Linked DNA regions of Rhodovastum atsumiense. The protein of the gene in region 1 interacts with the protein of each later gene in a pairwise test. Links are inferred from orthologs where the notes say so. Each region holds a gene or a part of one and is shown on either strand. Other genes may lie near its edges.

The links.
Region 2: the proteins of NBY65_RS22720 (region 1) and NBY65_RS06880 interact in binary tests that used the Escherichia coli proteins (3 or more experiments, as listed by UniProt). The link is inferred for Rhodovastum atsumiense from one-to-one orthologs.

Annotation. Positions count from the first base shown.
Region 1 is NZ_OW485601.1:5,043,094-5,054,844, reverse strand. Bases 6,405-9,343 are described here. They hold NBY65_RS22720 (helix-turn-helix domain-containing protein), read right to left. Parts: upstream 8,445-9,343; coding sequence 7,365-8,444; downstream 6,405-7,364. Other genes in these bases: ptsP (phosphoenolpyruvate--protein phosphotransferase), read right to left, coding at 8,671-9,343; ispG (flavodoxin-dependent (E)-4-hydroxy-3-methylbut-2-enyl-diphosphate synthase), read right to left, coding at 6,405-7,218. In the rest of the region: NBY65_RS22755 (ABCB family ABC transporter ATP-binding protein/permease), read right to left, coding at 1-1,212; NBY65_RS22750 (NUDIX hydrolase), read left to right, coding at 1,262-2,080; NBY65_RS22745 (DUF4167 domain-containing protein), read right to left, coding at 2,141-2,602; prmC (peptide chain release factor N(5)-glutamine methyltransferase), read right to left, coding at 2,898-3,698; prfA (peptide chain release factor 1), read right to left, coding at 3,800-4,855; hisS (histidine--tRNA ligase), read right to left, coding at 4,852-6,090; more of ispG, read right to left, coding at 6,094-6,404; more of ptsP, read right to left, coding at 9,344-10,908; NBY65_RS22710 (NAD(P)H-dependent flavin oxidoreductase), read right to left, coding at 10,923-11,751.
Region 2 is NZ_OW485601.1:1,537,413-1,549,136, reverse strand. What follows is about bases 3,893-6,804. They hold NBY65_RS06880 (rod shape-determining protein), read left to right. Parts: upstream 3,893-4,782; coding sequence 4,783-5,826; downstream 5,827-6,804. Other genes in these bases: mreC (rod shape-determining protein MreC), read left to right, coding at 6,011-6,804; NBY65_RS06885 (hypothetical protein), read right to left, coding at 4,382-4,597; NBY65_RS06890 (2-isopropylmalate synthase), read left to right, coding at 3,893-4,297. Outside these bases: ilvN (acetolactate synthase small subunit), read left to right, coding at 1-283; ilvC (ketol-acid reductoisomerase), read left to right, coding at 334-1,353; NBY65_RS06895 (NAD(P)-dependent oxidoreductase), read right to left, coding at 1,471-2,469; more of NBY65_RS06890, read left to right, coding at 2,723-3,892; more of mreC, read left to right, coding at 6,805-6,874; NBY65_RS06870 (rod shape-determining protein MreD), read left to right, coding at 6,879-7,424; mrdA (penicillin-binding protein 2), read left to right, coding at 7,528-9,402; rod shape-determining protein RodA, read left to right, coding at 9,399-10,550; NBY65_RS06855 (ribonuclease activity regulator RraA), read right to left, coding at 10,578-11,282; NBY65_RS06850 (DUF4337 domain-containing protein), read left to right, coding at 11,466-11,724. UniProt on the Escherichia coli protein: Forms membrane-associated dynamic filaments that are essential for cell shape determination. Acts by regulating cell wall synthesis and cell elongation, and thus cell shape.

The DNA.
Region 1 (11,751 bases):
TTTGCCGGCCCCCGTTGGCCCGACGATCGCCAGGCGTCCCCCCGCCGGCACCCGGAACGAGACGCCCTTGAGGATGCCGCGGTCCGGGCGATAGCCGAACTGCACCTCCTCGAACACCACCTCCCCGCCCCGCGCCTGCAGCGCCGGCGCGCCCGGGCGGTCGGCGACCTCCGCGGGCACCCGCATCAGCCGGAACATCTGCTCCATGTCGGTCAGGCCCTGCCGGATCTCGCGGTAGACAAAGCCGAGCATGTTGAGCGGCTGGTACAGTTGCATCAGATAGGTGTTGACCAGCACGAAACGTCCGACCGTCAGCGTGCCCGCCACCACTTCCTGCGCCGCCATCAGCATCACCACCGCCAGCGTCGCCGAGATGATCGCCGCCTGCCCCAGGTTCAACAGGTTCAGCGTCACCTGGCTCTTCACCGCCGCGCGCTCGTAGCGGACCAGCGATTCGTCGAAACGACGGGCCTCGTGCGCCTCGTTGCCGAAATACTTGACCGTCTCGAAGTTCAGCAGGCTGTCGACCGCCCGCGTCTTGGCGTCGCTGTCGTTCTCGTTCATCGTCCGGCGGATGCGCACCCGCCAGTTGGTGACGACGAAGGTGAAGGACAGATAGCAGGCGACCGCCACCAGCGTCAGCAGCGCGTAGCGCCAGTCGAACAGGTGCCAGAGGATGGCGGTGACCAACCCCACCTCCACCAGCGTCGGCACCACGTTGAACACCGCCAGCCGCAACACCGCCTCGATGCCGCTGGTGCCGCGGTCGATCGCCCGCGACAGCCCGCCGGTCTGGCGGTCGAGGTGAAAGCGCAGCGACAACTGGTGCAGGTGGCGGAAAGTCTCCAGGGCCACCCGCCGCACCGTGCGCTGCTGCACCGCGGCGAAGATGGCGTCGCGCATCTCCCCGAAGCCCGCGGCAGCGACGCGCAGCAGCCCGTAGCCGACGACCAGCGCCACCGGCACGGCCAGCATCGCCCCCTGCGTCGGCGCCAGCGCATCCACCGCACGCGCATAGACGATCGGCACCAGCACCAGCGCCACCTTGGCACCGAACAGGAACGACACCGCGATCGCCACGCGCAGCCGCGTGCCGGGACTCTCCTTCGGCCAGAGATACGGCAGCAGCGAACGGATGGTGGCGAGGGTGGAGCGCTCGGGCACGCGCGCGCCCGCGAAATCCGGCTGCGCCGGCAGGGCCGAAAGATGCATCCTCATGGCCAGGGATGTGGCATGCGTTCCCTGGCATGGGAAGGCTGCGGTGGCAGCCCTGGCGGAACTCCGCTATGCGGCCGGCATGGATCCGCGATTTGCCCGGCATGTCGATGCCTGCAACAACGCCCGCCTGCCCGGCGGGCGCCTTCCCTTCGCGATCGGCGACCTGCCGGTCGGATGGGTCCGCCCCGAGGTGGCGCGCGCGCTCGCCGATTTCACCTCCGTCTCAGCTGGCCCCGCCGGCGTCACCCTGGCCGCCGATGCCGCCGCCGAGCTGCCGGCGATCGGCCGCGCCCTCGCCGAGGCCGGCTTCACCCGCTGGCGCGGCGAGGCCTTCGACGTGCGCGCCGAGCCGGGTGGCCCGGTGCTGACCACGGTCGACCGCGGCGGCCTGCCGCTGTTCGGCCTGCTGGCGTTGGGGGTGCACGTGAACGGCCTGGTCACGCGCCCGGATGGCCTGCATCTCTGGATCGCCCGCCGCGCCGCCGACAAGGCGCTCGATCCGGGCAAGCTCGACCACCTGGTCGCCGGCGGCGTTCCCGCCGGGATGACCCCGGCGGAAACGGTGGTGAAGGAAGCCGCCGAGGAAGCCGCCGTGCCTGCCGCCCTCGCCGCCAACGCGATCGAGCGCAGCACCCTGACCTACGCCATGGACCGCCCGGAAGGGCTGCGGCGCGACATCCTGGTCTGCTACGACCTGTACTTGCCCGAGGAATTCCACCCCACCGCCGCCGATGGCGAGGTTGAGAGCTTCGAGCTCTGGCCGGTGCAACGCGTGCTGGAGCGGGTGCGCGACAGCGACGACTTCAAGTTCAACGTGAACCTGGTGCTGATCGACCTGTTCCGCCGCCTGGACCTGCTCTGACCCCTGCCCGCCCCCCTTCCCGGCGATAAGGGGGGCCGGCATCCCGCCGGCCGGCCGGGCTCAGCCTTCCGGCGCCGCCGCGGCGATCGGGATCTCGCGGCTGTCGGAAGGCTGGTCGCCGGTGCCGGGCATCGACTCCCCGTCCTCGCCTTCGCTCTCGCCTGGCTCCTGCATCTGCGGCCGACGGCCCTGCTGGCCATTCTGCTGCTGGTTCTGCTGCGCCGCCTGGTTGATCGCGTTCAGGATGCGGAAATAGTGCTCGGCGTGCTGGAAATAGCCTTCCGCCATCACCCGGTCGCCGCTGCCGGTCGCATCCCGGCCGAGCTGAAGGTATTTCTCGAACAGTTGCTGGGCAGTGCCACGGATACGGACATCCGGTCCGCTGCTGTCGAACACATGGTTGCGATTGAGGGGAATCCCGCCACCGCCGCCCCCCTGGTGGCGCATGCCGCCACCACCGCCACCGCCTCCGCCGCTGCCGCCCCCACGATGGTTGCGTCCGCGCATACGTTTCATGTTCATGCGTTTGCCAAAGCGCTTTCCTGTTCGAACACCGGACCCCGCGGCGCCCCCGTAGGCGATGCGGGTCCGGCCCGGTCGCTGGCCAGTCGCGACACTCCTCGCGCCGGCCGCGCTTCAACCCGTTTCCGGGTCGCTCCTTACCGATGGCTTCTGCGCGGCACCCGGCCCGACACGGGCAATTACCCCAAGGGGCCATTGCCGGGGCATACAGACCTGATCCCCGGAAACAGCCCCGGGCGACCCTTGCCGCACGCGCACACGCTAGCGGCCTCTCCCGCCCCTGCCAAACGATTTTTCAGTCATGGCCAAGGGTCAGAACCGCAGCACGCGCAATACCGGCCAGATCGGCACGCAAAACAGGATCGTCAAGCCCCGCCGCCCGCGCCAGCGCGGCCACGCCAGCGGCCTGCCCCGCCCCCAGTTCCAGCACCGCCACCCCGCCAGGCGCCAACAGCCGGGGAAGTCGTTTCACAAGAAAGCGATAGGCCGCCATCCCGTCTGCGCCACCGTCCAGCGCGCTGCGCGGCTCGAAGGCGGCGACCTCCGGCATCAGGCCGGGGATCGCATCCGATTCGATATAAGGCGGGTTGGACAGCACCAGGTCGAAACGGCCGGACAGCGCCGCCGCCCAGTCCCCCGCCAGGAAGGCCGCCCGCCCGGCCAGCCCATTGGCACGCGCGTTGGCCGCGGCCAGCGCGGCCGCCTCCGGCACCAGGTCCACGCCTACGCCGAAGGCCAGCGGGAATTCCGCCAGGGCGGCGAGCAGCAGGCAACCGGTGCCGGTGCCGAGATCAAGGATCCGCCGCACCGCCGCACGGTCCGGCCGGGCAGCCAGGGCAGCCTCGATCAGCGTCTCGGTGTCGGGGCGCGGGATCAGCGTGGCCCGCGACACCGCGAGATCAAGCGTCCAGAACCCCTGCCGCCCGGTGATCAGCGCCATCGGCTCGCGCGCCGCCCGGCGCGCCACCGCGACGTGAAACGCCGTCGGGTCACCGGCGGCGTGCTCGTAGAGCAGCCGCGCCTCCCGCCGGGGCTCGTCGATGCCGGCATCGCGTAGAAGGGTGGTTGCTTCGCGGAGAAGATCTTCTTTTGTCATGGGATCCAGGCCCCGACACAGTGCCGGGGCGCTGCCCCGGACCCTGGCAGGAGGCTTTGCCTCCTGCACCTCCACCAAGGGCCAAAGGCCCTTGGATCCCATTATTCTTCCGCGGCCAGGCGAGCGGCCTGATCCTCGGCGATCAACGCGTCGATGAACTCGTCCAACTCGCCCTGCATGATCCGGTCGATCTTGTAGAGCGTCTTCTCGATGCGGTGGTCGGACACCCGCCCCTGCGGGAAATTATAGGTGCGGATCCGCTCGCTGCGGTCGCCGGTGCCCACCTGGGACCGGCGATCGGCCGCGCGGGAGGCGTGCGCCTGGGCGCGTTGCTGCTCGTACAGCCGGGCCCGCAGGATCTTCATCGCCTTGGCGCGGTTCTTGTGCTGGCTTTTCTCCTCCTGCATCGCCACCACGATGCCGGTGGGCAGGTGGGTGATGCGCACAGCACTCTCGGTCTTGTTGACGTGCTGGCCGCCGGCACCGGAGGCGCGGTACACGTCGATGCGCAGCTCACCCTCGTCGATCTGGACATCGACCTCCTCGGCCTCCGGCAGCACCGCCACCGTCACGGTCGAGGTATGGATGCGGCCCTGGCTCTCGGTCGCAGGCACACGCTGCACCCGGTGCACACCGGATTCGTATTTCATCCGCGCGAACACGCCCTGGCCGGTGATCTCGGCCGAGGCACCCTTCAGCCCGCCCAGCTCCGATTCGTCGTATTCCAGCACCTCGAAGCGCCAGCCGCGCAGCACCGCATACTTGCGGTACATGTCGAACAGCTCGGCGGCGAACAGCCCGGCCTCGTCGCCGCCGGCGGCGGGACGAATTTCCAGGATGGCGGGGCGCTCGTCGGCCTCGTCCTTCGGCAGCAGCGCCAGCCGCAGCGCGTGCTGCAGCGCCGGGATGCGGCCCTTCAGCTCGAACAGCTCGGCTTCGGCCAGTTCCCGCATCTCCGGATCGGCCAGCAACGCCTCGGCATCGTGGGCCTGGTGCTCGGCAGCGCGCAGCTCGTCGATGCGCTCCACCACCGGCTCGATCTCGGCCAGTTCCCGGCTGGCCTTGACGAAAGCCTCGCCGCCCAGGCCCTCGGACAGCATGGCGCGCAGCTCGGCGGCACGGTCGAGGATGCGGTCGAGCTTGAACGAAAAGCTCATCGCAGCCTTGCGGGCAGGTCCGCGACCGGCACCTCGGCCTGCGCGCCAGTGGCCAGGTCCTTCACCTGGGCCACGCCACGCGCCACCTCGGCCTCGCCCAGGATCACCGCGGCGCGGGCGCCGATGCGGTTGGCCCGCTCCATCCGCTTCTTGAGGTTGCCGCGATAGGCCATCTCGGCGCGGATGCCGCCCTGGCGCAGCGCCTGCAGCACATCCAGCGCGGCGGCCTCGGCGACCTCGCCCACCGGCACCACCGCGACCGGGCGCGGCGCGGGCGGCGCCTCGGTCAGCAGCATGGACAGCCGCTCCACCCCGGCGGCCCAGCCGACGGCCGGCGTCGCAGGCCCGCCCATCTCCGCCACCAGCCCGTCATAGCGCCCGCCGGCCATCACCGTGCCCTGCGCCCCCAACCGGGAGGTGACGAACTCGAAGGCGGTATGACCGTAATAATCGAGCCCGCGCACGATGCGCGGATTGTCGACGAAGGGCACGCCGAACCGGGTCAGGTAGTCCTTCAGCCGCTGGTAGAACGTGGCGGCCTCCGGCGTCAGGTAGCCTTCGATCAGCGGCGCGCCGGCGACGACGCGGCGGTCGCCGTCATCCTTGGAATCGAGGATGCGCAGCGGGTTGCGCTCCAGCCGTGTCAGGCTGTCCTCGGACAGCTTGTCGCGATGCGCGGTGAAGTACTCGACCAGCGCCGTCCGCCACGCCTCGCGGCTGGGGCGGTCGCCGAGCGTGTTCAGCTCCAGCACCACGTCGGCGGCAAGGCCGAGTTCGCGCAGGATGTCCCAGCCGCAGGCGATCACCTCGGCATCGGCCAGCGGCTCGGCGGTGCCGAGCAGCTCGGCGCCGATCTGGTGGAACTGCCGGTAGCGCCCCTTCTGCGGCCGCTCGTAGCGGAACATCGGCCCGGCGTAGAACACTTTCTGCGGCAGCGACTGGGTCAGGCCGTTCGTGACCAGCGCCCGGCATACCCCCGCCGTCATCTCCGGCCGCAGCGTCAGCGAATCGCCGCCGCGATCGGTGAAGGAATACATCTCCTTCATCACCACGTCGGACGTGTCGCCGAGGCTGCGAGCGAACACGCGGGTATCCTCGAAGATGGGGGTGGCCCATTCCTCGAGCCCGTAGCGGGCCGCGACGCGCCGCGCCGTGTCGATGACGTGCTGGTGCCGGCGATGGTCCTCGCCGATCAGGTCCCTGGTGCCGCGGGCCGGCTGCAGTTGCTCGCTCAATCGTCACTCCGCCGCCTGGTTCGGGATGACCTCGCCGGCCCGGATCGCCGCGGCCTTCTGCTCCACGAGGTCGACGATGTGGTCGACCATGGAAGCGCTGTCGACATGATGGTCGGTCTTGCCGGCCATGTACACCATGTGCCGCCCGCCGCCGCCGCCGGTGACGCCGATATCGGTCATCAGCGCCTCGCCCGGGCCGTTGACCACGCAGCCGATGATGGAGAGGGTCAGCGGCGTCTCGATATGTGCCAGCCGCTCTTCCAGCTTCGCCACCGTCTCGATGACGTTGTAGCCCTGCCGCGCGCAGGATGGGCAGGAGACGATCTTCACGCCGCGATGGCGCAGGCCCAGGCCCTTGAGGATCTCCCAGCCGACCAGCACTTCTTCCTCGGGCTCGGCCGAGAGCGAGACGCGCATGGTGTCGCCCACGCCCGCCCAGAGCAGCGCGCCCAGGCCCATGGCGCTCTTGACCGTGCCGGTGCGGCGTCCGCCGGCCTCGGTGATGCCGATGTGCAACGGATGGTCGCAGGCTTCGGCGAGTTGCTTGTAGGCGGCAACGGCAAGGAAGACGTCGGACGCCTTCACGCTGATCTTGAATTCGTGGAAGTCGTGGTCCTGCAGGATCTTCGCGTGTTCCAGCGCGCTTTCCACCAGCGCGTCCGGGTTGGGCTCACCGTATTTCTCCAGCAGGTGCTTTTCCAGGCTGCCGGCATTGACGCCGATGCGCATGGAGCAGCCGTGGTCGCGCGCCGCCTTGATCACCTCGCGCACCCGTTCGGCGCTGCCGATGTTGCCGGGATTGATGCGCAGGCAGGCCGCCCCGGCCTCCGCCGCCTCGATGGCGCGGCGATAATGGAAATGGATGTCGGCGACGATCGGCACGCGGGCCTCGCGCACGATCTTCTTCAGGGCGGCGGTGCTCTCCTCGTCAGGGCAGGAGACGCGGACGATGTCCACCCCGGCCGCCTCGGCGCGGCGGATCTGGGCGATCGTCGCCGCGGCGTCGCTGGTCAGCGTGTTGGTCATGGTCTGCACGCTGATCGGCGCGTCGCCGCCGACGGGTACGCTGCCCACATGGATCTGGCGCGACTTGCGCCGGGCGATCTGCTGGTACGGGCGATAGCTCATGGGGTACAGCTCCGGGTGGACGGACGGGCAACGCAACATGCCCGAGCGCCGGGCGCCAAGCAAACGCCGCGCAGCGCACCTGGGGTGCAGGGGCCGTGTGGCCCCTGCCGGGTCAAGGGCGGAGCCCTTGCCTTAACTCTCTTATATTATTGCGCCGGCGGCTTAGGGGCAGCCCGTGCCGCCGTAACGGAAGGTGCCAGCCTGCCCTCGCGGATGGCCTCGGGATCGAGCGGCAGGTCGCGCCGCACTGCGCCGTCGATGCCGAGTGCGGCGGTGAGCTGTCCGTCGACCAGCACCTCGGTGCCGCCGGCATTGCCGGTGGTCAGCACCAGGCGCTCGCGCGGCGGCACCGGCCAGGTCTCGCCGGCGCGCAGCACGCGGTTCAGCAGCACCTGGCCCTGCTGGCGGTCGCGCACCTGCAGCCAGGCATCCGCCTTGGCCCGCAGCACGATGCGGGTCCCTTCCGGCAGCGGCGGCAGGGCCGCGGCGGTAGTGGTGCCGGCGGCGAGCGGTGGGCCGAACACGCCGGTAGCCGGGATCGCCGCCGCAGCTGAACTGGGCGGCAGGGGCGTCAGGGCCGGTGGCGGCGTCACGGAGGCCATCTGGCCGGGGCCCGCCGCCGTGGGGAACGGCAGCACCATCGGCTGGTCGGTTGCAGGGCCCGCAGCGGTCACCGGCGCGGCGGGCACGGCGGCCGCGAGCGGCACCGGGGCGGGCGGCGGCTGCACCAGCGTCGCCAGCCGTTCCGGCACCTGCCGCACCGGCGGCTCGCCCGGCTGGCTGCCGGAGACGCGATACCAGCCGACATAGGCGCCGATCGCCAGCGTCACCCCCAGCAGCACCACCGCCCCCGCGGGCACGCCGCGATCGGGCACCGGGGTCGGGAAGCTCAGCTCGGGCTGTCGTGCCAGGCCCGCCGCCTCGGCCCGGAAGCGCCGTGCCACTTCGTCGGGGTCGAGCCCGAGCAGTTGCGCGTAGCTGCGCACATGGCCGATCACATAGGCCAGGGCCGGCAGATCCGCGGGGCGCCCTTCCTCGATCGCCCGCAGCACCGCCGGGCGGATGCGAAGATAGCCGCCGATGGCCTCGAGGTCCCAGCCGAGACGTTCCCGCGCCGCCTGCAGGTCGGCGCCGACCCTGAGGACGTGACCGGGCCCACCCGGATCTTCGAGTGGCGAAACAGCGGTCCCTCGCGGCGCGGCGGCGGACCTGCGAACCTGCAGCACGGCGGCTCGATCCCAAGAAGTTGCGGTGTTCAAGGATGGATGCCCAGCCCCCGGTCAGCGGGGGTCAATCCGGTTTCCTGCGACGGCTTGTAAACCGCTGTAGGCGGCTTGCCAACCAAGATACACATCCAACACCGGAAAAGCTCGCGGAACAGGTGAAAACCATCCGCCAGGCCTTTGGGTTTGAAGTATTTTTTGCGCGCAGAAAGTTTGTTGACAACGCTCCCTAAACGGGCACGTCGTGCTCGCGCGCCCAGGCGGCGATCGGCTCGCGAAAGCTTGGTTCCGCGCCCCCGGTACGGCGCAGCGAGGTCAGCAGCTCGCGAAACGCCGGCAGTTCCACCGCCGCCAGCGTCGCCTTCACCGGCAGGATGGAGGAGGCCGACATCGACAGCGAGGTGACGCCGAGTCCCACCAGCGTCATCGCCTCCAGCGGCCGCGCCGCCGCCTCGCCGCACACCGACAGCGGCACCCCCGCCGCACGCGCCTGCGCCGCGAGGTCGGCGAGCAGGTTCAGCATCGCCGGCGACAGCATGTCGTAGCGCCCGGCCAAAGCGGGGCTGGAGCGATCGGCAGCGAACACGAACTGCATCAGGTCGTTGGTACCGACCGAGATGAAATCGGCATGTTTGAGCAATTCCGGCAACTGCCACATCAGCGCCGGCACTTCGAGCATGGTGCCGATATTCAGCGACTCCGGCACCGGCCGCACCCGCTCGACCTCGGCTTCCAGGATGGCGCGCGCGGTGCAGAACTCGGCCACGGTCGCCACCATCGGGAACATCACCGACAGTTTTCGCCCCGCCGCCGCCATCAGCAGCGCCCGCAACTGCCGCCGCAGCAGCGCCGGACGATCGAGCCCGATGCGCAGGCTGCGCCAGCCCATCGCCGGATTCTCCTCCTCCGGCACCGGCGTGCCCGGCAGCAGCTTGTCGCCGCCAAGGTCGAGCGTGCGGAACACCACCGGCCGCCCCGCCGCCGCGTCCAGCACCCGGCCATAGACCGCCGCCTGCTCGGCCACGTCGGCGATGGCGCCGCGGGCCAGCATGGCGATTTCCGTACGGAACAGGCCGATTCCCTCGGCGCCGGTGGCATCGAGCTGGCCCAGTTCCAGCGCCAGCCCGACATTGAGCATCAACTGGACCTTGGTGCCGTCGCGCGTGGCCGAGGGCTGGCCACGCAGCGCCGCCCAGCCGGCGCGCCGTTCCTGCCGCGCCTGCTGCGCGCGCTGGTAGACCTGCAGCACGTCCTGTTCAGGACGCAGGATCACCTGGCCGGAGGCGCCCTCGTCGGCATCAACCACCACGTCGTCGCCGGCCTCGGCCGCCTCGATGATGCCGCGCACCCCGCCCACCGTGGGGATGCCGAGCGCGCGGGCGAGGATGGCGGCATGGCCGGCAGGACTGGCTTCCTCGACCACCGCGCCGCCGATGCCGCGCGCGTGCCAGTCGAGCAGTTCCGCCGGCCCGAGTCGGCGTGCCAGCAGAATCGCCCCGGGCGGCACCGAGGCCGGCACCGCGCCGCCGTCCAGCGCCGCCAGCAGCCGCCCGGCCATGTCTTCCAGGTCCGCCAGCCGCTCGCGCAGATAGGGGTCGGAGATCCGCCGCATGCGGTCGCGCAGCTCGCCCGCCACCCGGTGCACCGCCGCTTCCGCCGACAGCCCGCCGCGAATCGCCTCGTTCACGCGCTTGAGCCAGCCCGGATCCTCGGCGACCAGCCGGTATGCCTCCAGCACCTCGCGCGCTTCCGGCGTCGCCTGGCCGGAGCCGCCGGAGAGCCGGTTGGTGATCAGGTCATCGAGTCCGCGCCGCATGATGTCGACGGCGCGGGCGAGTCGCGTCATTTCGGCATCGGGGTCCTCGGCCAGCAGCCGCCGCGGCGCATGCGCCCCCGGCATCACCGCCGGCCCGATCGCGAGTCCCGGCACCAGGGGACTGGCCATGAAGCGGCGCGGCAGGGCGGCGCCCAGCCCTTCTTCCGCCCCGTCCGAGGCGCCGAAGGCAGCCAGCGGCTCGACCAGCAGCATGGCCACGGTCTCGAGCGCGTCGAGTTCTTCCGATTCGTAGCGGCGCACCGCCCGGTTCTGCACCGCGAGCACGCCGAGGGTGCGGCCGGCGCGACGCACCGGCACCGCCATCATCGAGGTATAGGGTTCCTCGCCGGTTTCCGGGCGGTAGGCGAAACCGGGATGGTTCTGCGCGTCCGGCAGGTTGAGCGGCTGGGCGGTGGCGGCGACCAGGCCGATGATGCCCTCGCCGACCCGCAGCCGGGTGCGGCCCACCGCTTCCGGCCGCAGCCCGACGGTTGCCGCCAGTTCCAGGATGTCGCCGGGACGCATGGCATAGACCGAGCACACCTCGGTCACCATTTCCGATGACACGAGGCGGACGATCTCGTTCAGGGACACAGGGCCGCGCGCCAGGAGGTTGCGCAGCCGTGCGAGCAGGAGGCGCGGCGTCGACATCGCCGCCCCTTCTGTCAGAGTGGCGTGGCGATCGTGTGGCGCGAAGCGAGCGCCGCCACCGCCTGCTCCACCAATTCGGTGATGATGGCCGCCACCGGCTGCACCGAGGTGACCAATCCCACCGACTGGCCGGCCATCAGGCTGCCGGTCTCGACATCGCCCTCGATCACGGCGCGGCGCAGCGCCCCGGCCCAGAAATGCTCGATCTCGAGCTGGGCTGCTTCCTTGGTCAGCTCGCCGGCCTGGTAGCGGCGCACGGTCTCGGCCTGGTGGGCGAGGAACCGCTTCGTCCCGTCATTGGCCAGTCCGCGCACGGGAATCACCGGAAACCGTTCATCGAGCTGCACCGAGGGTATCGCGTCCCGCGCGGCGGCCCGAACAAACGCCTGCTTGAAGTTGGGATGGGCGATGCTCTCGGCGGCGGCGGCGAAGCGGGTGCCGAGCTGCGCGCCGGAGGCGCCCATTTCCAGATAGGCCAGGATCGCCTCGCCACGGCCGAGCCCGCCGGCGACGAAGATCGGCACCTCGCGGATATGCGGCAGGATCTCCTGCGCCAGCACGGTCAGGCTGACCGGGCCGATATGGCCGCCCGCCTCGTTGCCCTCGATCACCAGGGCGTCCGCGCCGGTGCGCACCAGCCGCTTCGCCAGCACCAGCGCCGGGGCGAAGCAGACCAGCTTCGCGCCGCCGTCCTTCACCGCCCGCACCGCGCCACCGGAGGGAATGCCGCCGGCCAGCACGACATGGCCCACCCCCGCCGCCAGCGTCACCCGGATCAGGTCGTCCAGCTGCGGATGCATGGTGATCAGGTTGACGCCGAAGGGCCGGTCGGTCAGCGCCTGG
Region 2 (11,724 bases), 3.5 Mb from region 1 along the record:
GGATCTGTCCCAGGACGGTCCGCATCTCGCCCGCGAGATGATGATGATCAAGGTGATCTGCCCCCATAAGGAAAACGGCGGCTACGAGCGCGCCGAGGCGCTGCGGCTGGCCGACGCCTTCCGCGCCCGGGTGGTGGATGCCTCCACCGAAAGCTTCGTCTTCGAGATGACCGGTGATACCGCGAAGCTGGATGCCTTCATCGAGCTGATGCGCCCGCTGGGGCTTGCCGAGATCTCCCGAACCGGCGTAGCCGCCATCGCACGCGGCACGCGGGTGATCTGAACCCGCCTCCGCCCGGCCGCATCGACTTCCCAACTGAAGGAACGAGCCCCATGCGCGTCTATTACGACCGCGACGCCGACGTGAACCTGATCAAGGCCAAGAAGGTCGCGATCATCGGCTACGGCAGCCAGGGCCATGCCCATGCCAACAACCTCAAGGACTCCGGCGTCGCCGAGGTGGTCGTGGGCCTGCGCGCGGGGTCCTCGGGCGTGGCCAAGGCCGAGGCCGCCGGCCTGAAGGTCATGGACCCGGCCGAGGCCGCCAAGTGGGCCGACGTGGTCATGGTGCTGACCCCCGATGAAGGGCAGGGCGACCTCTATCGCGACAAGCTGGCCCCGAACCTGCGCCAGGGCGCGGCGCTGGCCTTCGCCCACGGGTTGAACATCCACTTCAACCTGATCGAGGCGCGGCCTGACCTCGACGTGTTCATGATCGCGCCGAAGGGCCCTGGCCACACCGTGCGCAGCGAATACCAGCGCGGCGGCGGCGTGCCCTGCCTGGTGGCGGTGGCGCAGAACCCCTCGGGCAACGCGCTGGAGATCGCCCTCTCCTACGCCTCGGCGATCGGCGGCGGCCGCGCCGGCATCATCGAGACCACCTTCAAGGAAGAATGCGAAACCGACCTGTTCGGCGAGCAGGCAGTGCTCTGCGGCGGCCTGGTCGAACTGATCCGCGCCGGCTTCGAGACCCTGGTCGAAGCAGGCTACGCGCCGGAAATGGCGTATTTCGAGTGCCTGCACGAAGTGAAGCTGATCGTCGACCTCATCTACGAGGGCGGCATCGCCAACATGAACTACTCGGTGTCCAACACCGCCGAATACGGTGAATACGTCACCGGGCCGCGCATCATCACCGCCGAGACCAAGGCCGAGATGAAGCGCGTGCTGACCGATATCCAGACCGGCCGCTTCACCCGCGACTGGATGCTGGAGAACAAGGTGAACCAGGCCAACTTCAAGGCCATGCGCCGCCGCAACGCCGAACACCCGATCGAGCAGGTCGGCGAGAAGCTGCGCGGGATGATGCCCTGGATCGCCAAGAACAAGCTGGTGGACAAGAGCCGGAACTAAAAAGAAGAAAAAAGAAAGGTCCAGGGCTCTGCCCTGGACCCGGCGTCGTGCGCAGGCACGCATTCGCGTGACGGCCACAAGGCCCCTGCACCCCAGTCTCGCTGCGCGGCGGGGGGGTTAGCCTACGCCTTCGGGGTGGCCCAGGACTTCGGGGTTCACCGTGTAGCCTGGGTCGAGGCGGCCATCGATGAAATCGAGCAGGTTCATCACCGCCCGGTGCGACATCTTGGCATAGCACTCGAGCGGGGCGGCGGCGTTGTGCGGGCTCAGCACCACGTTCGGCAGCTTCAGCAACGGATTGTCGGCCATCGGCGGCTCGCGCACCAGCACGTCGATGCCGGCGGCTTCGATGATGCCGCCCGCGAGCGCCCCGGCCAGCGCCGCTTCGTCCACCAGCCCGCCGCGCGCGGTGTTGATCAGCCAGGCGGTGGCCTTCATGCGCTCGAGGAAATCGGCGTTGACCATGCCCCGCGTGGTGCAGTCCAGCGGCGCGTGCAGGGTGACGATGTCGGCCTCCGGCAGCGCCGCCCACAGATCCGGGGCGGGGATGTAGCCGTCGGCGGCGATCCGGGGGGTGGGGAAGGCGGGGTCGGTGACCATCACCTGCATGCCGAAGGCGGCACAGAGCCGGGCCACCCGGGTGCCGATCCGGCCATAGCCCACCACCAGCACCCGCTTGCCCGCCAGTTCGTGCATCCGCCGCCCGGTCTGGATCATCCAGGTCCCGGCTCGCACGGAATTGTCGTACTCGACGGCCCGGCGGGCGAGCATCAGCATCAGCATCAGCGTGTGCTCGGCCACCGAAAGGTCATTGGCGCCGTTGGCGACGCTGACCAGCACGCCGCGCTTGCTGCAGGCCGGGATGTCGATGGCGTCGAAGCCGACCCCGAAGCGGCTGATCACCCGCAGCCGCTGGGCGGTGGCCAGCAGGTCCTCGTGGACCCGTTCCAGCCCCACCATGATGCCGAAGGCGTCGCGGATATGCGCGGCCAGTTCCTTCTGCAGGGGAGGGCCGCGGAATTCATGGGTCAGGACGGTCACCGAGACGTCCTCGCGCGCCTCCAGCAGGGCCATCGCCTCGGGATGCAAGGCGCGGCAAAACACCAGCTTGTGCATGGACGAAGATCCCCTCACGTCATCGGCGGATGCTTGCATCATCCGGGCGCCGCCGCTACGGTGATCCCATGTTTCACCCCGCAGGCATCGTTGGCCGTTCCGCTCGCGCATCCGCGCGCGGCCTGCTGCGTCTGCCGCTCGGCCTGCTCCTCCTTCGACTTAGCCGCCCCTGGGCGTGACGTCCGGCCGCGTGCCGGTCACAGCTCAGGGGAACCCCTGAGGCTAGGTTCGATCATTCTCGAGGAGCACCGACATGTCCTTTACCCATCCCAATTTCGGCACGCTGGACGACAGCCGGATCATCATCTTCGACACCACGCTGCGTGACGGCGAGCAGTCGCCGGGCTTCTCCATGAACCTGCAGGAGAAGCTGCGCATGGCCGAGGCGCTGGCCGAACTGGGCGTGGACGTGATCGAGGCCGGCTTCCCGATCGCCTCCCCCGGTGACTTCGAAAGCGTCCAGTCGATCGCCAAGGCCATCAAGGGGCCGGTGATCTGCGGCCTGGCCCGCTCGGGCCGCGCCGACATCACCCGGGCCGGCGAGGCGATAGCGCCGGCCGAGCGCAAGCGCATCCACACCTTCATCAGCACCAGCCCGCTGCACATGAAGTACAAGCTGCGGATGGAGCCGGAGGCGGTGCTGCAGGCGATCCACGACAGCGTCACCCTGGCCCGGCAGTACACCGACGATGTGGAGTGGTCGGCCGAGGACGGCAGCCGCACCGAGCCGGATTTCCTGTGCCGCGCCACCGAGACCGCCATCCGGGCCGGGGCCACCACCATCAACATCCCGGACACGGTCGGCTACGCCCTGCCCGAGGACATGGCGCGCATCTTCAGCATGCTGCGCGAGCGCGTGCCCGGCGCCGACCGGGTGATCTTCTCCGCCCACAACCACAATGACCTGGGGCTGGCGGTCGCCAACACGGTGGCCTCGATCCGTGCCGGGGCGCGGCAGGTCGAGTGCACCATCAACGGCATCGGCGAGCGGGCCGGCAATGCGGCGCTGGAAGAGATCGTGATGGCGCTGCGCACCCGCCATGACGCGGTGCTGGCCCGGCCGCAGGTGGCGAGCGAGAAGATCCTGAAGACCTCGCGCCTGCTGTCGGCCATCACCGGCTTCGACGTCCAGCCCAACAAGGCGATCGTCGGTCGCAATGCGTTCGCCCACGAAAGCGGCATCCACCAGGATGGCATGCTGAAGAACGCCGCCACCTACGAGATCATGACCCCGGAGAGTGTCGGCTGGACCAAGTCCAACCTGGTCATGGGCAAGCATTCCGGCCGTGCCGCCTTCCGCGACAAGCTGCGGTCCCTGGGCTATGGCGAGATCGGCGACAACCAGTTGAACGACGCTTTCCGCCGGTTCAAGGAGCTGGCCGACCGCAAGAAGGTGGTCTACGACGACGACATTGCCGCCCTGGTCGAGGACGAGGTGATGCGCGAGCACGACCGCATCCGCTTCGTTTCGCTGGATGTGCGCACCGGCAGCAAGGCCAAGCCCAGCGCCGAGCTGGAGCTGGAAATCGACGGTGTGGTGCACAGTGGCAAGGAGACCGGCGACGGACCGGTGGACGCCACCTTCAACGCGATTCGTTCCTTGTTCGCGCATGATGCCACGCTGCGCCTGTTCTCGGTCGGTGCCATCACCGAGGGCACTGACGCGCAGGCGCGGGTCACGGTGCGTCTGGAGGAAGAAGGCAAGATGGTGGACGGCCAGGGTGCCGACACCGACACCATCGTCGCCGCCGCCCGGGCCTATGTGCATGCGCTCAACAAGCTGCTGGTCAAGCGCACGCGGACTGAGCCCGAAGCCCTGAGCGCCTGAGTTTTGGGGTCCAGGGGCCTGATGGCCCCTGGTGGAGGTCCAGGAGGCGAAGCCTCCTGGCGAGGGCGGGGCAGCGCCCCGCGCTTACGGTGCCGTCAGCGCCCCGCCCAGTGCTCCGACCCCGCCGCCGATCAATGCCCCGGTCCCGGCATTGTGTCCTGTTAGCGCCGCCGCCCCGGCCCCCGCGCCCGCGCCGAGTGCCCCGCCGGTAACGCCCCGCGTCAGTGGGCTGCTGCCGCAGCCGGCGAGTGCGAGCCCGAACCCTGCCAGCAGGGTGGCCGTGAGGAATGCTTTCGTCATGGCTGCCTTTCCTTCAGCGGTGTCGTCATTTTCCCCGAAACGCACGGAAACGGGCAAAGTCGTGTCATGGCCACGGCCAGGGCATGGCGGTTTGCTCGCAAACGCGCGAGCATGACCCTTGCCCCCGAGGGATTGCGCCGCTAAGCCCTTCGCCTTCCACGCCCCCTGAGAAGGTTCTTCCCGAGATGTTCTCCCGGTTGCTCGGCTTCATGTCAGCCGACATGGCCATCGACCTCGGCACCGCGAACACGCTGGTGTACGTCAAGGGGCGCGGCATTGTGCTGAACGAGCCCAGCGTGGTGGCGATCGCCGATGTCCGCGGCAAGAAGCAGGTGCTCGCGGTCGGCGAGGAGGCCAAGCAGATGCTCGGCCGCACCCCCGGCAACATCCAGGCCATCCGGCCGCTGCGGGACGGCGTCATCGCCGATTTCGAGGTGGCCGAGGAGATGATCAAGCACTTCATCAACAAGGTGCATAATCGTCGCGGCTTCGCGTCCCCGCTGATCATCGTCTGCGTCCCCTCCGGGTCCACTGCGGTGGAACGCCGCGCCATCCAGGAAAGTGCGGAGAGCGCCGGCGCGCGCCGGGTGTTCCTGATCGAGGAGCCGATGGCGGCGGCGATCGGGGCCGGGCTGCCGGTCACCGAGCCCTCGGGCAGCATGATCGTGGACATCGGCGGCGGCACCACGGAAGTGGCGGTGATCTCGCTTGGCGGCATCGTCTATTCCCGCAGCGTGCGGGTCGGTGGCGACAAGATGGACGAGGCGATCATCAACTACATCCGCCGCAACCATAACCTGCTGATCGGCGAGAGCACCGCCGAGCGGATCAAGATCGACATCGGCGCCGCCTCCCTGCCGTACGAGGACGAGGAAGGCCCGTACCGCGAGGTGCGCGGCCGCGACCTGATGAACGGCGTGCCGCGCGAGGTGGTGGTCAGCCAGCATGCGATCGCCGAGAGCATGGCCGAGCCGGTCAACCAGATCGTCGAGGCGGTGAAGGTGGCGCTGGAGAACACCCCGCCCGAGCTGGCCGCCGACATCGTCGACAAGGGCATCGTGCTGACCGGTGGCGGCGCCCTGCTCAACCGGCTGGACCAGGTGCTGCGCGACTCTACCGGCCTGCCGGTGATGGTGGCCGAGAACCCGCTGCAATGCGTCGCCCTCGGCACCGGCCGCGCGCTCGAGGAAACCAAGCGCCTGCGCAACGTCCTGACGTCGATGTACTGATCGCACCGCCCGTCGCACGCATCCGGGCGGCGATGCCGCTCTCTCCGGGGAGAGGCCGGCCGCCGGTGGTGCCTGCACGGGAATGGTTGACAGTCTCCACTGGTCCTTCATGCATGGGTGGCATCCGGTGTGGCTCCTGCCCTAGTTTGGGGCCGGTCACCGTGGAAGCTGGCAGGATGCAGCCTTGATCCGGCTCTCGATCCCCGTGCGGCAGGCGCTTTCGAAGCTGACCCTGCCGGTGCTGATCGCGGCGGCGTTCGGCCTGATGCTGCTGGGCAAAGCGGATACCGTGATGGCCGAGCGCCTGCGCACGATGCTGGCCGACGCGCTGGTGCCGATCTGGGGCGTGCTGGCCGAGCCGGTCAGCCGCGTGCGTGACGCCGCCGAGGACGCACGGCACCTGCTGACCCTGGTGCGCGATAACGCCCGGTTGCGCGAGGAAAACGAACAACTGCGCAAATGGCAGGCGATCGCGCTGGCCCTGGACGCCGAGAACGCGACGCTGAAGGCCAACCTGCACTGGATCCCCGATCCCGCGCCCAGTTTCGTCACCGCGCGCGTGGTGGCCGATGCTGGGGGGGTCTATGCCCGTGCGGTGCTGCTCTCGACCGGGCCGAAACATGGCATCACCAAGGGGCAAATCGCCCTGGATGACCGCGGCCTGGTCGGACGCGTCACCGAGGCCGGCACCCGCAGCGTCCGCGTACTGCTGATCACCGACATGAACAGCCGCGTCCCCGTGACCCTGGAAAGCAGCCGCAGCCGCGCCATGCTGGCCGGCACCAACGGCCCACGGCCCCGCCTGATGTACTGGCCCGAGAACACCCCCCCGGTGGAGGGCGAGCGCGTGGTCACCAGCGCCGAGGCCGGCGCCTTCCCCGCCGGCCTGCCGGTGGGCATCGTCCGCCTCAGCGCCCAGGGCGTGCCCGAAGTCGAGCCCGCGGCCCGGCTCGAGCGGCTGGAGATCGTGCGCCTGTTCGACTACGATCTGCATGGGGTACTGCCGCCCGAAGTGGTCGCCCCCCGCGCGGCCGAGCGAAAGCGCTGAAGCGATGGACCGCGAGCCTGGCATCCGCCCGCGCCAGAGTCTCGGCCGACGGCTCGACGTGGTGGCCCGCCGCAGCTTCCCGGTGGCGACAACCGCACTGCTGCTGCTGCTGACCGCAGGGCCACTCGAATTGCCCGCCCAGGCCCAGTTGCAATGCGCCATGGTGCTCGGCTGCGTGTTCTTCTGGTCGCTGTTCCGCCCCGCCTCGATGCCCCCTGCTTCGGTGTTCGCACTGGGATTGCTTGCCGACCTGCTTGGCTTCGCGCCGGTCGGTGTTTCCGTGCTGACCTTGCTGATCACCCATGGCATCGCCTTCCATTCCCGCCGGGTGCTGGCACGTCAGGGATTCCTGCTGGTGTGGATGGCCTTCCTGGGCATCGCCGCCGGTGCGGCTGCCTTGCAATGGGGACTTATCTCGCTGCTGACCTTCCGCCTGCTGCCGGTGGGGCCGGCCATCTTCCAGGCCATCCTGTCGGCCGGGCTGTACCCGCCCCTGGCGGTGCTGCTGACCCGGTCCCACGTTACCCTTGCGGAACCGGCGCGAGCGTGAACGTTTCCTTCCAAGGAAGGAAGGCCAGGGCGCTGCCCTGGACCTGCCAAGGGCCACAAGGCCCTTGGATCCCATTCTCGCTGCGCGGCACAACGAGGCGATCATGAGGCGCGAGGCACAGCGGACGGGAGTGTTTACCCGACGGGCCCTGCTGGTGGCGACGGGGCAGGTGGGGGTGCTGGGGCTGCTGGGGGCCAAGCTGTACCAGGTCCAGGTCGTCGAGGGCGCCCGCTACGCCACGCTCGCCGAAAGCAACCGGATCAGCGCACGCCTGGTGGCGGCCCCACGGGGACGGGTGCTGGACCGTTTCGGCGTCGTTGCGGCTGGCAACGAGCTGAACTGGCGGGCCTTGCTGGTGGCGGAGCAGACCGAGGACGTCTCCGCCACGCTCGACAATTTCTCCCGCATCGTGCCGCTGGCCGATCACGAACGGGCCCGCATCGAACGCGAGATGCGCCGGCACCGCCGCTTCGTGCCGATCTCGGTGCGCGAGTTCCTCTCCTGGGAAGAAATGGCGCGCATCGAGGTGAATGCGCCCGACCTGCCCGGCATCCTGGTCGATGTCGGCACCACGCGGATGTATCCGTTCGGCCCGACGCTTGCGCATGTCATCGGCTATGTCGCCCCGCCCAACGAGAACGATGTCGCCGATGATCCGATGCTGTCGCTGCCGGGCCTGCGCATCGGCCGCGCCGGCATCGAGAAATGGCACGACAAGCCCCTGCGCGGGCGGGCCGGGGCGGTGCAGCTCGAGGTCAACGCAGTCGGCCGGGTGATCCGCGAACTCGACCGGCAGGAAGGCGTGAAGGGCCAGGATATCGGCCTGAGCATCGATACCGAACTGCAGAAGGCGGTGCTGGAACGGCTCGGCGACGAGAGCGCCAGCGCCGTGGTGATGGATTGCCGCACCGGCGAGGTGCTGGCGATGGCGACCAATCCCTCGTTCGATCCGACCCTGTTCAATTCGGGCGTGTCGCAGGCGCAATGGGCGGAATGGACGCGCAATCGCCGGGCGCCGCTGATCAACAAGGCGGTCGCCGGCCTCTATGCGCCGGGCTCCACCTTCAAGATGGTGGTGGCGCTGGCGGGGCTGGAAGCGAAGGTGATCTCCCCCACCGACCGCATCAATTGCCCCGGGCACCTGGATCTCGGCGACACCCGCTTCCACTGCTGGCGCAAGGGCGGCCATGGGCTGCTCGACGTGCGCAGCGCGATCAAGCATTCCTGCGACGTCTTCTTCTACGAAGTGGCGCGGCGCGTCGGCATCGACCGCATCGCCGCGATGGCGAATCGTTTCGGCCTGGGCGTGAAGCTGCCGATCGAACTGCCGGGCGCGCGCCAGGGCCTGGTGCCGACCCGCGCCTGGCGCATCGGCCAGGGCCATCCGTGGAATCTCGGCGACACCATCGTGCATGGCATCGGCCAGGGGTTCCTGCAGCTGACGCCGCTGTCGCTCGCGGTGATGACCTCGCGCATCGCCACCGGCCGGGCGGTGCAGCCGCACCTGACCCGCAGCATCGGCGGCGTGCTGCAGGCCGGCGCGCGGCCCGAGGACTGGCCGCTGCTCGGCATCGCCGACCGTGACCTTGGGATCGTGCGCGACGGCATGTGGCAGGTGGTCAATGACGGCGGTGGCACCGCGACGGTGGCGCGGCTCGCGATCCCGGGCGTGCAGCTCGCCGGCAAGACCGGCTCGACGCAGGTGCGCCGGGTCTCACGCGAACAGCGCGAGAAGGGCTTCAAGTCGGAGACGCTCGCCTGGGAATTCCGGCCGCATGCGCTGTTCGTGGCCTATGCCCCGTATGACGCGCCGCGCTACGCGATGGCGATCGTGGTCGAGCACGGCAATGCCGGGGCCGCGGCGGCGGCGCCGGTGGCGCGCGACATCATGACCGTGGCGCTGACGCGCGACCCGCTGGGACGGCGCGATCCGTCGCAGCGCATGGCCGACATGCCCCCGAAGGAGCCGGGGCGGTGAGCGTGTTCGAGCGGCGGCTGATCCGCGAGACCTCGTTCGGACTGACCGGCAAGCTGTGGCGCATTCCCTGGCTCTATGTGCTGCTGCTCTGCACGCTCGCCGGGGTCGGCTATGTCGCGCTCTATTCGGCCGCGGGCGGATCGTCCGAGCCCTATGCCGCGAAGCACATCCTGCGCTTCGCCTTCGGGCTGGGGCTGATGCTGTCGATCGCGCTGGTGGATATCCGCTTCATCGCCCGGCTGTCCTGGCTCGCCTATGCCGGCGGCGTCCTGCTGCTGGTGCTGGTGCTGCACATGGGCCATGTCGGCAAGGGGGCGCAGCGCTGGATCGAGATCGGCGGGATGCAGTGGCAGCCCTCGGAACTGATGAAGATCGCGCTGGTGATGGCGCTGGCTTCCTGGTTCCACAAGGCATCCTGGGAACGGATGGGCAATCCGCTGTTCCTGATCCCGCCGGCGATCGCGCTGGCGGTGCCGGTGGTGCTGATCCTCAAGGAACCGAATCTCGGCACCGCGGTGATCACCGCCGTGGTCGGAGGGACGGTGTTCCTGGGGGCGGGGCTGCGCTGGTGGAAAGTGGGGCTGGGCGTGGCCGGCGTCGCGGCGGCCGCGCCGATCGCCTACAACCACCTGCACGACTACCAGCGCGCCCGCATCACCACCTTCCTCAATCCCGAGAACGATCCGCTCGGCGCCGGCTACAACATCATCCAGAGCAAGATCGCGCTCGGCTCGGGGGGGATGTGGGGAAAGGGCTACCTGCAGGGCACGCAGGGCCACCTGAACTTCCTGCCGGAGAAGCAGACCGACTTCATCTTCACCATGATCGCCGAGGAATTCGGGCTGGTGGGCGGGGTCGCGGTGCTGGTGCTGCTCGGGCTGATCATCCTGGGCGGGATGGCGATGGCGCTGCGTTGCCGCCACCAGTACGGGCGATTGGTGGCACTTGGCATCAGCATGAATTTCTTCATGTACGTGTTCGTGAACATCGCCATGGTGATGGGCGCGATCCCGGTGGGCGGGGTGCCGCTGCCGCTGGTCTCGCATGGCGGTTCGGCAATGATCACGGTGATGGCGGGATTCGGGCTGCTGCTGTCGGTGCACGTGCACCGCGACGTCGAATTCGGCGAGGGGCGGGACGAGGTGTAGCGTGCTGCCCGTCCCTCGCCATCCGCCTTATTGCGCTTTTGCCCAGGCGTCGTAGCGGGCGCGCGTCTCCGCATTCGGCGGATAGAGCCCCGGCAGCGGGACACCTTTTTCGACCTCGGACATGATCCAGCCTTCCAGCCGTTCCTGCTCGACCGCGGCCGCCACCACCTGATCGAGCAGCGCCTGCGGGATCACCACCGCGCCGTCCTGGTCCACTACCACCACGTCGTCGGGAAACACGGCGACCCCGCCACAGCCGATCGGTTGCTGCCAGTCGACGAAGGTCAGGCCGGCGACGGAAGGCGGGGCGGCGGCGCCGCGGCACCAGACCGGCAACCCTGTCCCGAGCACGCCCGCGACGTCGCGCACCACGCCGTCGGTGACCAGTGCTGCGATGCCGCGCTTGGCCATGCGCGCGCACAGGATGTCGCCGAAGATGCCGGCATCGGTGATGCCCATGGCATCCACCACGGCGATGCAGCCTGGCGGCATGGCCTCGATCGCGCCGCGGGTGGATTTCGGCGAGGACCATGATTCCGGCGTGGCCAGGTCTTCCCGCGCCGGGACGAAGCGCAGCGTGAAGGCGCGCCCGACCAGCCGGGGCTGGCCGGGCCGCAGCGGAGCCGGGCCGCGCATCCACACGTTGCGCAGCCCCTTCTTCAGCAGCACGGTGGTGAGGGTGGCGGTGGAGACACCGGCGAGCGCCGCTTCGGTCCTGGCATCCAGCGTCATGGCGGTTTCCTTCTGGGGCGAGTCACGTCAGCTTCGCCCAACCGACCGGAGCTGTCGAATGCGCATGGCGATGGGCACCCTGTCTGCGACGATGCCGGACTGGTCGCCTCGTTGCTTTCGCCCGATGCCGCGATTGCGCTACATCGCGCCGGCGGTCAGCGGAAACGGCGCGAAGGAGGAATGATGGACTCGACGGAATTGGCGAAGGACGGCATCGAGCATGCCCATGGCGGCGGGCATGCCCATGGCGACAGCGGCGCCCGCCGCGTGGCCGTGCTGATCGCGGTGCTCGCGGCCATGCTGGCGATCGCCGAGATGGGCGAGAAGGGCTCGCAGAATGCCTATCTGACGCATCACATCCAGGCCGCCGACAACTGGGCGTTCTTCCAGGCCAAGAACATCCGCGCCACGGTCCAGCGCGCGGCCGCCGAGGTCATGGACA